Regions from separate parts of the Streptomyces sp. NBC_00885 genome, predicted to be linked through region 1. Evidence: riboswitches for the same ligand, from Rfam matches in the RefSeq annotation. Region 1 holds a riboswitch; the other holds the start of a gene.
What was found. A riboswitch is a leader RNA that binds a small molecule or an ion and turns the genes downstream of it on or off. The one in region 1 is predicted to bind S-adenosylmethionine.
Positions count from the first base shown of each region.

Region 2: linked by a shared signal. The riboswitch ahead of OHA61_RS28995 (aminotransferase class V-fold PLP-dependent enzyme) and the one ahead of thrC (threonine synthase) in region 1 are both predicted to bind S-adenosylmethionine.

Region 1 covers NZ_CP108796.1:4,597,905-4,603,766, forward strand. Annotated here, with positions in the region: gene OHA61_RS20915 (glucosyl-3-phosphoglycerate synthase) at 52-990, opposite strand; SAM riboswitch class I at 1,136-1,263, shown strand; gene thrC (threonine synthase) at 1,281-2,564, shown strand; gene OHA61_RS20925 (MoaD/ThiS family protein) at 2,588-2,863, shown strand; gene OHA61_RS20930 (cold-shock protein) at 3,277-3,480, shown strand; gene groL (chaperonin GroEL) at 3,842-5,464, shown strand; gene OHA61_RS20940 (sigma-70 family RNA polymerase sigma factor) at 5,657-5,862, shown strand, end outside.
Region 2 covers NZ_CP108796.1:6,399,573-6,405,434, forward strand. Annotated here, with positions in the region: gene OHA61_RS28980 (Rieske 2Fe-2S domain-containing protein) at 1-264, shown strand, start outside; gene OHA61_RS28985 (cytochrome bc complex cytochrome b subunit) at 261-1,886, shown strand; gene trpD (anthranilate phosphoribosyltransferase) at 2,017-3,081, shown strand; SAM riboswitch class IV at 3,419-3,535, shown strand; gene OHA61_RS28995 (aminotransferase class V-fold PLP-dependent enzyme) at 3,739-5,172, shown strand; gene OHA61_RS29000 (Lrp/AsnC family transcriptional regulator) at 5,231-5,512, opposite strand; gene OHA61_RS29005 (rhomboid family intramembrane serine protease) at 5,509-5,862, opposite strand, start outside.

The sequences.
Region 1 (5,862 bases):
GATCGACCGGACAGGACCTAGGTGCGCCACCCGGCGTGTCACTGTGCGTGCTCACGCCGCTCGCCTCGCCGCGTACTCGCCGATCTCGCGCATCGGAGGCCGCTCCTGCGTGTCCACCGCATGTGTCCGGGGTACGAAGCCCCCCTCGGCCCGCTCGAACTGCGTGAGCGCAGGCCGCACCAAATGACCCCTGGACAGGCGCAGTTGGGCGGTCCGGTAGATCGCCGCGGCCATCCGTCCCAGCGCCTGACCGTCCTGGTGGCGGTGCTTGCGCGAGCCGACGTCCACCTGCGCCAGCGCGTCCAGACCGACCGTGTGCAGTGCGTCGACGAGCAGGCCCAGCTCCACTCCGTAACCCACGGGGAAGGGCAGCCGCTCAAGGAGCGAGCGCCGCACCGCGTACTCCCCGCCCAGCGGCTGGACGAACCCGGCGAGCTGCGGCCAGTGCAGATTCAGCAGCGGCCGCGCCACCAGCTCCGTCACGCGCCCGCCCTGACCTGCCCTCTCGCCCAGCGGCCGGTCGTACATCGCCTTGACGAACTGCACATCCGGGTCGGTCAGCAGCGGCCCCACGATCCCGGAGACGAAATCGGCCGAGAACTCGCGCAGATCCGCGTCGACGAAGCAGACGATGTCGCCGCTGGTGACCATCAGCGAGCGCCACAGCACCTCGCCCTTGCCCTGGACCGCGGGAATCCGGGGCAGGATCGCGTCCCGGTGCACCACGCGCGCCCCAGCCGCCGCGGCCACCTCGCCCGTGCGGTCGCTCGACCCCGAGTCCACGACGACCAGCTCGTCGACGAGCGGCACGGTCTCCATCAGCTCACGCCGGATCACGGAAACGATCTCGCCGACCGTCTCCTCCTCGTCGAGCGCGGGCAGGACGACGCTGATGGTGCTGCCGCGCTTGGCGGCCATCAGCCGGCCGAGCGGGCGGTCGGCCAGGGACCAGGAACGCCTGCTCAGCCAGCGTTCCACCTCTTCCAGCACGTGCGGGTCTCCCTCTGACATCGAGATCCTGTGATCCGTCTCGCGGTTCGGACGACTATCTCAACCATCCAGGCCTTCGGTTACAGTCTTGAACAACGCAGATGACCGTCGCATGCCGGGGGTCATCACGCTGACAATCGAATACCGCTCATCCAGAGGGGCAGAGGGAACGGCCCGTTGAAGCCCCGGCAACCCTCCCGCCGACCGCGAGGTCACGGTGGGGAAGGTGCCAATTCCGTCTCGTGGCGAAATGCGCCGCGAGGAAGATGAGGAGAAAGGGCCTCGCCACCATGGCTGTGCAGACTGTCGCAAGCACCACCCCCGTGAACCTCGGTCCCGCCGCGGCGCTCTCGTGCCGCGAGTGCGGAGAGCGTTTCGACCTCGGCCCGATCTTCGCCTGTGCCTCCTGTTTCGGGCCGCTGGAAGTCGCCTACGACCTGCCGGCGGACGACCCCGAGGCGCTGAGGAAGCGGATCGAAGCGGGTCCGAACAACATCTGGCGCTACGCCCCGCTGCTGCCCGTCCCCGCCGACGTGGCCGAGAAGCCGAACATCAACCCCGGCTTCACCAAGCTCGTCAAGGCCGACAATCTCGCCCGTGAGCTGGGCGTCACCGGCGGCCTGTACATCAAGGACGACTCCGGCAACCCGACGCACTCCTTCAAGGACCGTGTCGTCGCGATCGCCGTCGAGGCCGCCCGCGCCTTCGGCTTCACGACTCTCTCCTGCTCCTCCACCGGCAACCTCGCCGGCGCGGTGGGCGCGGCCGCCGCCCGGGCGGGCTTCCGGTCCTGCGTGTTCATCCCGCACGACCTGGAGCAGGGCAAGGTCGTCATGGCCGCGGTGTACGGCGGCGAGCTGGTCGGCATCGAGGGCAACTACGACGACGTCAACCGCTTCTGCTCCGAGCTCATCGGCGACCCGCTGGGCGAGGGCTGGGGCTTCGTCAACGTCAACCTCCGCCCGTACTACGGCGAGGGTTCCAAGACGCTGGCGTACGAGATCTGCGAGCAGCTCGGCTGGCGGCTGCCCGACCAGATCGTCGTCCCGATCGCCTCCGGCTCGCAGCTCACGAAGATCGACAAGGGACTGCAGGAGCTGATCAAGCTCGGCCTGGTCGAGGACAAGCCGTACAAGATCTTCGGCGCCCAGGCCGAGGGCTGCTCTCCGGTGTCGACGGCCTTCAAGGCCGGGCACGATGTCGTACGGCCGCAGAAGCCGAACACCATCGCCAAGTCGCTGGCCATCGGCAACCCCGCCGACGGCCCCTATGTACTGGACATCGCGCGCCGCACGGGCGGCGCGGTCGAGGACGTCAATGACGAGCAGGTCGTCGACGCGATCAAGCTGCTCGCGCGGACCGAGGGAATCTTCGCGGAGACCGCGGGTGGCGTGACCGTGGGCGTGGCGAAGAAACTGATCGAGCAGGGCCTGCTCGACCCGGCGCTCACCACGGTCGTGCTCAACACCGGCGACGGTCTCAAGACCCTCGACGCCGTTGCCCCGACGACCGGCCCCACGGCGACCATCCGCCCGAGCCTCGAGGCGTTCCGCGACGCCGGCCTGGCCCGCTGACTACCTACGGAAGGCAGAACACCATGAGCGTGAACGTCCGCATCCCCACCATTCTCCGTACGTACACGGGCGGTCAGGCCGAGGTCCCGGCGGAGGGCGCGACGCTCTCCGAGGTGATCGCGGACTTGGAGAAGAACCACACGGGCATCGCCGCGCGCGTCCTGGACGACCAGGGCAAGCTGCGCCGTTTCGTGAACGTGTACGTGAACGACGACGACGTCCGTTTCGAGCAGGGTCTCGAGACGGCGACCCCGGACGGTGCGGGCGTTTCGATCATTCCCGCCGTCGCCGGCGGCTGAGTCACCCAGCGTCAGTAGAATTGCCCCCTCCGCAAGAGAAGCGGAGGGGGCAATTCTCTATGGTTGAGCGCGGTACAGTTGGGGAAGCCCCCTCCGCTGCCTGTGCCGACCGCATATGAGAATGCGCCCTGGCCCATCAAGAAGCAGCCAATGTGTTCGATCGAAATGCACTCGTAAGTGCCATTTGCCGGGCCCGACTTGCCCCGGAATTTCTTGAATTCTGTTCAATCATCCGATCGCGCGTGCCCAGATTTCTCGTCTGATTGACCTGTTGCAGAGGGCAGTTGGGCAGATACATTCAGCCGCGGTCGACGCGTTCCGGCGCACACTCTCCTTCCTGTCGGGAGGGTGAGGTCTGACCCGGGTCCGCGAAGTGCGGTCCTGTGCAAGGGCCAGTAATAGGGGAGTTAGGCATGGCTCAGGGCACCGTCAAGTGGTTCAACGCGGAGAAGGGGTACGGCTTCATCGCGGTCGACGGTGGTGCGGATGTTTTCGTCCACTACAGCGCGATCCAGATGGACGGATACCGCACCCTTGAAGAGGGTCAGCGGGTCGAGTTCGAGATCTCGCAGGGCCAGAAGGGGCCGCAGGCGGACATGGTCAAGCTCGCCGTCTGATCTCGGCGCGATCGGCCACCGACGCACTCACGCGACACACTCACGGCGAAGGGCCCGCATCCTAGGGGGATGCGGGCCCTTCGTGCGTCCCCGGCCGTGTCCACGATGTGTCGGAGCCGCTTGCGCCCGCCCGTCGCCCGACCACCACCCCTCATCGAGGCTCTTCGAGCCGCTTGCACTCTCCTGGGTCGAGTGCTAATCATTGGCGTTAGCACTCTGCAGGTGAGAGTGACAGCTTAAGGACCGGGTCGGTGAGGCCCGAAGGGTCGGCGGGGCAAGGAACCGCACGGCTCTCAGGCCGTCCGTCGCGGGCGCCAGCGCGGTCCGGAGAATCCACCCCAGTCCGGGAGGACCACTTCACATGGCCAAGATCATCGCGTTCGACGAGGAGGCACGGCGCGGTCTCGAGCGCGGGATGAACCAGCTCGCCGACGCCGTCAAGGTCACCCTTGGCCCCAAGGGCCGCAACGTCGTCCTCGAGAAGAAGTGGGGCGCCCCCACGATCACCAACGATGGTGTTTCCATCGCCAAGGAGATCGAGCTCGAGGACCCGTACGAGAAGATCGGCGCCGAGCTGGTCAAGGAAGTCGCCAAGAAGACGGACGACGTCGCCGGTGACGGTACGACCACCGCGACCGTTCTCGCCCAGGCGCTCGTCCGCGAGGGCCTGCGCAACGTGGCGGCCGGCGCCAACCCGATGGCCCTCAAGCGCGGCATCGAGAAGGCCGTCGAGGCCGTCTCCGGCGCCCTGCTGGAGCAGGCCAAGGACGTGGAGACCAAGGAGCAGATCGCTTCGACGGCCTCCATCTCCGCCGCCGACACCCAGATCGGCGAGCTCATCGCCGAGGCGATGGACAAGGTCGGCAAGGAAGGCGTCATCACCGTCGAGGAGTCCCAGACCTTCGGTCTGGAGCTGGAGCTCACCGAGGGTATGCGCTTCGACAAGGGCTACATCTCGGCGTACTTCGCCACCGACATGGAGCGTATGGAGGCGTCGCTCGACGACCCGTACATCCTGATCGTCAACTCCAAGGTCAGCAACGTGAAGGACCTCCTTCCGCTGCTGGAGAAGGTCATGCAGTCCGGCAAGCCGCTGCTGATCATCGCCGAGGACGTCGAGGGCGAGGCTCTGTCCACGCTCGTCGTGAACAAGATCCGTGGCACCTTCAAGTCCGTCGCCGTCAAGGCCCCGGGCTTCGGCGACCGCCGCAAGGCGATGCTGAACGACATCGCCATCCTCACGGGCGGCACGGTCATCTCCGAGGAGGTCGGTCTCAAGCTCGAGAACGCCGGCCTGGACCTGCTGGGCCGCGCCCGCAAGGTCGTCATCACCAAGGACGAGACCACGATCGTCGACGGCTCCGGTGAGAGCGACCAGGTCGCCGGCCGCGTCAACCAGATCCGTGCCGAGATCGAGAACTCCGACTCGGACTACGACCGTGAGAAGCTCCAGGAGCGCCTCGCGAAGCTGGCCGGCGGCGTGGCCGTCATCAAGGCCGGTGCCGCGACCGAGGTGGAGCTCAAGGAGCGCAAGCACCGCATCGAGGACGCCGTTCGCAACGCGAAGGCGGCCGTCGAGGAGGGCATCGTCGCCGGTGGTGGCGTGGCTCTGCTCCAGGCTTCCTCGGTCTTCGAGAAGCTCGACCTCGAGGGCGACGAGGCGACCGGCGCCAACGCCGTGAAGCTCGCGCTGGAGGCCCCGCTCAAGCAGATCGCCGTCAACGGTGGTCTCGAGGGCGGCGTCGTGGTCGAGAAGGTGCGCAACCTGGCTGTCGGCCACGGTCTGAACGCCGCGACCGGCGAGTACGTCGACATGATCGCCGAGGGCATCATCGACCCCGCGAAGGTGACCCGCTCTGCCCTGCAGAACGCGGCCTCCATCGCGGCGCTGTTCCTGACCACCGAGGCCGTCATCGCCGACAAGCCGGAGAAGGCGGGCGCCGCCGCTCCGGGCGGCATGCCGGGCGGTGACATGGACTTCTGAGCCTGACGGCTCGGACCCGGTCCTGACCGAGGGCGGTACCCCCACTCCCAGGGGGGTACCGCCCTCGGGCGTTTCAGGTTCCGGGCCCGGCGAGGGCTGGGGCGTGTTTGTGTTATCCGATCGGCGCCGACGGGTCTCCTTGGGGCAGGACCCTGAGCGACGGGGTCGAACAGGCAATGGGCGAGGGCACGTATGCGCAGGGACGACAAGTACCGTCCGGAACTGGTGACGGATGCGAGGGCGGGGGACCAGCAGGCCCGGGAGCGGTTGGTCGCCGACTACCTTCCCCTTGTCTACAACATCGTCGGCCGGGCACTGGACGGCCACGCGGACGTCGACGACGTGGTGCAGGAGACCATGTTCAGCGCACTCGACGGACTCGGCGGGCTGCGCGATCC
Region 2 (5,862 bases), 1.8 Mb from region 1:
TGGTCGCACGAGGGCATCGTGGCGTTCTCGAAGATCTGCACGCATGTCGGCTGTCCGATCAGCCTGTACGAGCAGCAGACGCACCACGTGCTCTGCCCGTGCCACCAGTCCACCTTCGACCTCGCCGACGGCGCCCGCGTCATCTTCGGCCCGGCCGGTCACCGCCTTCCGCAGCTGCGGATCGGCGTGAACGCCGAGGGCAACCTCGAGGCGCTCGGCGACTTCGACGAGCCTGTCGGTCCTGCCTTCTGGGAGCGCGGATGAGTACTTCAGCAGAGTCCAAGCGCAAGGCGCCCGCCGGTGAGCGGGTGGCCGACTGGGCGGACGGCCGGCTCGGGATCTACGGCCTGGCCAAGGCCAATATGCGCAAGATCTTCCCGGACCACTGGTCCTTCATGCTCGGTGAGATCTGCCTCTACAGCTTCATCATCATCATCCTCACGGGTGTGTATCTGACGCTGTTCTTCCACCCGTCGATGAACGAGGTGGAGTACCACGGCAGTTACGTCCCGATGCAGGGTGTGCGGATGTCGGAGGCGTTCGCCTCGACGCTGGACATCAGCTTCGACGTCCGTGGTGGTCTGCTGATCCGCCAGATCCACCACTGGGCGGCCCTGATCTTCGTCGCGGGCATGCTCGTCCACATGATGCGCGTCTTCTTCACCGGCGCGTTCCGCAAGCCGCGCGAGGTCAACTGGCTGTTCGGATTCCTGCTGCTGGTGCTCGGCATGTTCACCGGCTTCACCGGCTACTCGCTCCCGGACGACCTCTTGTCCGGTACGGGTGTCCGCTTCATGCAGGGCGCGATCCTGTCGGTGCCGATCGTCGGCACGTATCTGTCGATGTTCCTCTTCGGCGGGGAGTTCCCCGGCGGCGACTTCGTGGCCAGGTTCTACTCGGTCCACATCCTGCTGCTGCCCGGCATCATGATGGGCCTGCTGGTGGGACACCTGATCCTGGTGTTCTTCCACAAGCACACGCAGTTCGCCGGTCCCGGCCGGACGAACAAGAACGTCGTCGGCATGCCGCTGCTGCCGATCTACATGGCCAAGGCCGGAGGCTTCTTCTTCCTGGTCTTCGGTGTCATCGCGGTGGTCTCGGCGGTCGCCTCGATCAACCCGATCTGGGCACTCGGTCCCTACCGGCCGGACCAGGTGTCCACCGGCGCCCAGCCCGACTGGTACATGGGCTTCTCCGAGGGCCTGATCCGGTTCATGCCGGGCTGGGAGATCAATGCCTGGGGTCACACCCTCGTACTGGGTGTGTTCATCCCGCTGGTGATCTTCCCGCTGGTACTGGTGGCGATCGCGGTCTACCCCTTCATCGAGTCCTGGGTCACCGGCGACAAGCGCGAGCACCACATCCTGGACCGCCCGCGCAACGCCCCGACCCGTACCGCCTTCGGTGTGGCATGGCTGACCTGGTACTTCGTGCTGCTGATCGGCGGTGGAAACGACATCTGGGCCACCCACTTCCATCTCTCGATCAACGCGATCACCTGGTTCGTCCGGATCTTCTTCTTCGCCGGACCGGTCATCGCCTTCGTGATCACCAAGCGGATCTGCATGGGTCTGCAGCGTCGCGACCGGGACAAGGTGCTGCACGGACGCGAGTCCGGCATCATCAAGCGCCTGCCGCACGGTGAGTTCGTCGAGGTCCACGAGCCGCTCAGCCAGGGCGCCCTGCACACGCTCACGGTGCACGAGCAGTACGAGCCGGTCGAGATCGGCCCGACGGTCGACGAGAACGGTGTCGTGCGCAAGCCCACCCGCAGCCAGAAGCTGAGGGCCAAGCTGAGCAAGAGCTACTACGGCGAGGGGAACCAGATCCCCAAGCCGACGGCCGAGGAGTTCAACGAGATCACGAGCGGCCACGGCCACCACTGATCCCACCCGGCCGCGTGCCGCGGTCGCCACAGCAGGAGCCCCGTCCATTCGCCGGACGGGGCTCTTCGCTGTGTCCGGGGCTGGATAGGGTGGGAGCATCCCTGTTCGGCTGTGGACCCTGGAGTGGACCATGAACGTTGTGACCCCGGTTGGCGGCGACAGCGTGGCGGCCCACTCCTGGCCGGGCGTGCTGGAGGCCCTTCTCAGCAACCGCGACCAGAGCGCGGATGCCACCGCTTGGGCCATGGACCGCATCCTCAGCGGCGAGGCGACGAACGCCCAGATCGCCGGCTTCGCGGTGGCCCTCCGCGCCAAGGGGGAGACGGTCGAGGAGATCTCCGGTCTCGTACGGACCATGTACGCGCACGCGAACCTGATCGAGGTGCCCGGGCCCAGCGTCGACATCGTCGGCACGGGCGGCGACGGGGCCAAGACCGTGAACATCTCCACGATGTCCGCGATCGTGGTCGCCGGGACCGGCGCGAAGGTCGTCAAGCACGGCAACCGCGCCGCGTCCTCGGCGAGCGGCGCGTCCGACGTACTGGAGAAGCTCGGCGTCAATCTGGAACTGACCCCGCAGCGGGTCGCCCAGGTCGCCGAGGAAGCGGGGATCACCTTCTGCTTCGCGGTGAAGTTCCACCCGGCGCTCAGGCATGTGGCGGCCGCCCGCAAGGAGCTGGGCATCCGCACCACGTTCAACTTCCTCGGCCCGCTCACCAACCCGGCGAAGGTGAAGGCCCAGGCCACCGGCGTCGCGGACGCCCGGATGGCGCCGATCATGGCCGGAGTGCTGGCCGAGCGCGGATCCTCGGCGCTGGTCTTCCGTGGCGACGACGGCCTGGACGAGCTGACGACGACGGCCACCTCGCGCGTCTGGGTCGTGCGGGACGGGACGGTGCGCGAGGAGGCCTTCGACCCGAGGGAGATCGGCATCGACCTGGTGCCGGTTCAGGCCCTGCGGGGCGCGGACGCCTCGTTCAACGCGGATGTCGCGCGCCGGCTGCTGAGCGGCGAGACGGGGCCCGTGCGGGACGCGGTGCTGCTGAACGCGGCCGGGGCGCTGGTGGCGCTGGAGCCGACGGACGGCACGCTCAACGAGCAGCTTGCGGCGGGCATGGCCAGGGCCGCGGAGTCGATCGACTCGGGTGCGGCGAAGGCGGCGCTCAAGCGATGGGTGGCTGTCAGCAACGTATAGGTCCTGTCCGGCCGATCTTGCCGGGCTCGCGTGCCCTGGCACGCACTCCCCCGTAGCCCTTCGGGCACGGGAGGTGCCCCCATGCTGCGTTGCGTCAGTCGCCGACGCTCCGCGTCGGCTCTCCCCCTGCCTTCGGCGGGGGGACCCCCATCCTCCGGCCTGCGATCGCACGCACCAGACCCCGCTCACTGATCCGGCCTGATCGACCGGACAGGACCTAGGCGCCCTCGGAGAGCGGGTTTTCGGAGCGCGGGCACCGGGGCGCAGTCCCCGTGCCCGCGTTCCGGGATGCGGACACGGCTTGCGGCGGCGCGAACGACTGGCATACTTCTCGGCAGGTCATGAGCGACAGCGAATAAGCCCCGGCTCGCTGTCCGGCAACCCTCCGTCCGTGGCGGGGTGCCCCGGGTGAAGACCAGGCCGCAGGCAGCAAGGTCTGCGGCAAGCGCGGACCCCTGCACACCCTGGGGTCCTGGTCCTCAAGGGAGTAGTCTCGTGAGCAAGCGAATGCGATAGGGCTTCACCGGCCCCCACTTCAGTACGCCTCCGCGCGGCGATCGCCGTGCAGTCGAGGCAACCCCCGTGCGGCGAGCGGCTGTTGAGCGCCCGCACGGGTCTGCCGAAGCCAATTCGCCTGACCTGCCGGGAGATACCGCCATGTCCGCACGCCCCAACGCCGTTGCCACCGCCACGTCTTCTGCCTCCTCCGACTCCTCCGCCGTCTCCGACTCCTCCGCGTGCTCCGGGTCCGCCGACCCCGCCTGCGCGGCGCCGCTGCCGGTGCTCGGCCGCGATGTGACCGTCCCGCTGGTCACCGGCGGCGAGGTCACCTACGCCGCCCTCGACTACGCGGCGAGTGCCCCGGCCCTGCAGCGGGTGTGGGACGACGTCGCCGCGTACGCGCCGTACTACGGCAGCGTCCACCGCGGCGCCGGGTACCTCTCGCAGCTGTCCACCGACCTTTTCGAGAGCAGCCGCGTCACGGTCGCCGAGTTCCTCGACTGCCGCCCGGACGACCAGGTCGTCTTCACCCGCTCGACCACGGACTCCCTCAATCTGCTGGCGGCCGTGATCCCCGCGGACTGCGAGGTCTTCGTCTTCGAGACCGAGCACCACGCCTCGCTGCTGCCATGGAGTGACGCCCGGGTTACCTATCTGAACGCCCCGCGCACCCCGGCCGAGGCGGTCCGCACGCTGGAGCACGCGCTCGCCGGCCGTGACCCGTACGGCACCGCGCTGGTCTGCGTGACCGGCGCGTCGAACGTCACCGGTGAACTGTGGCCCGTGAAGGAGCTGGCGGCCGCGGCGCACGCGCACGGCGCGCGGATCGTCCTGGACGCGGCCCAGCTCGCGCCCCACCACCCGGTCTCCGTGCAGGATCTGGACGTCGACTGGGTCGCCTTCTCCGGGCACAAGCTGTACGCGCCGTTCGGCTCGGGTGTGCTCGCGGGCCGCGCGGACTGGCTGCAGGAGGCCGAGCCGTATCTCGCGGGCGGCGGCGCCTCACGCAAGGTGGCCCGCCGCGCGGACGGCGGTGTCGACGTCGACTGGCACACCACGGCGGCCCGCCACGAAGCCGGCTCGCCGAACGTCATCGGGGTCTACTCCATCGCCTCCGCCTGCAAGGCGCTCACCGAGGCCGGTTTCGACCGGCTGGTGGCGCGTGAGCAGCAGCTCGTGGCGAGGGTGCGCGAGGGCTTCGCGGAGGTCCCGCAGGTGAAGGTCCTCTCGCTCTTCGGCGACGATGCCCCGCGCGTCGGCGTCATCTCGTTCGTGGTCGAGGGCTGGAACAGCTCGCACTTCGCGGCGGCGCTCTCTGCGGAGTACGGCATCGGAGTCCGGGACGGCCTGTTCTGCGCCCACCCGCTGGTGCGCACACTGCTCGGCACCGACCCGCAGGACCCGGGCGAGTGCGGCGCCCCGGAGGCGGAGCCCGGCGAGCGCTCGCTCAACGCGATCCGGGTCAGCTTCGGGGCGGGGACGCCGGACGAGCACGTGGAGCGCTTCGTACGGGCGGTGAGGGAACTGGTCGCGGACGGCGCGAAGTGGACGTACCACACGGAGGACGGCCGCTGCGTCCCGGCGGTCTGACGCCGGGCCCGGCCCCGGCCCGTGCGGCCCGGCCGCACCTTCAGCCCCGCCGGAGGCGCTACGCGTCGAGGCCGATCGCGAACGCCGCCTCCAGGTCGTGCTGCGAGTACGTACGGAACGCGACATGCGTGTCCGTGCCCTCCACCCCCGGGATCTTGCTGATCCGGCCGGGGATGACGTCCGCCAGGTCGTCGTGCTTGGCCACCCGCACCATGGCGATCAGGTCGTACGTGCCGGTGACCGAGAAGACCTCGCTCACGCTGTCGAGCGCGGCGATCGACTCGGCGATCTCGGGGATGCGGTCCACGCTGGTCTTGATGAGCACGATCGCGGTGATCACGGCTGGCGTTCTCCCTCAGTGGCCGCTGCTTGGGCCTTCACTCTAGTACTACGGCGGAAACGTCCCCAGGCGTACAGAAACCCCACCCCGAACCCCACCAGATGCGCCAGATACGCCACCCCGGGACCGCTGCCCGCGCCCTGGGCGGCCAGCCATTGCAGCACGAACCAGAAGATCAGCACGATCCACGCGGGGAAGCGCAGCGGCAGGAAGAAGAGGAACGGGAAGAGACTGGTGACCCGGGCTCTCGGGAAGAGGTAGAGGAACGCGCCGAGCACCCCCGAGATCGCCCCGGACGCCCCCACCAGGGTCTGATCGGATTCGGCGTTGGCCACCGCGTAGGCCAGCAG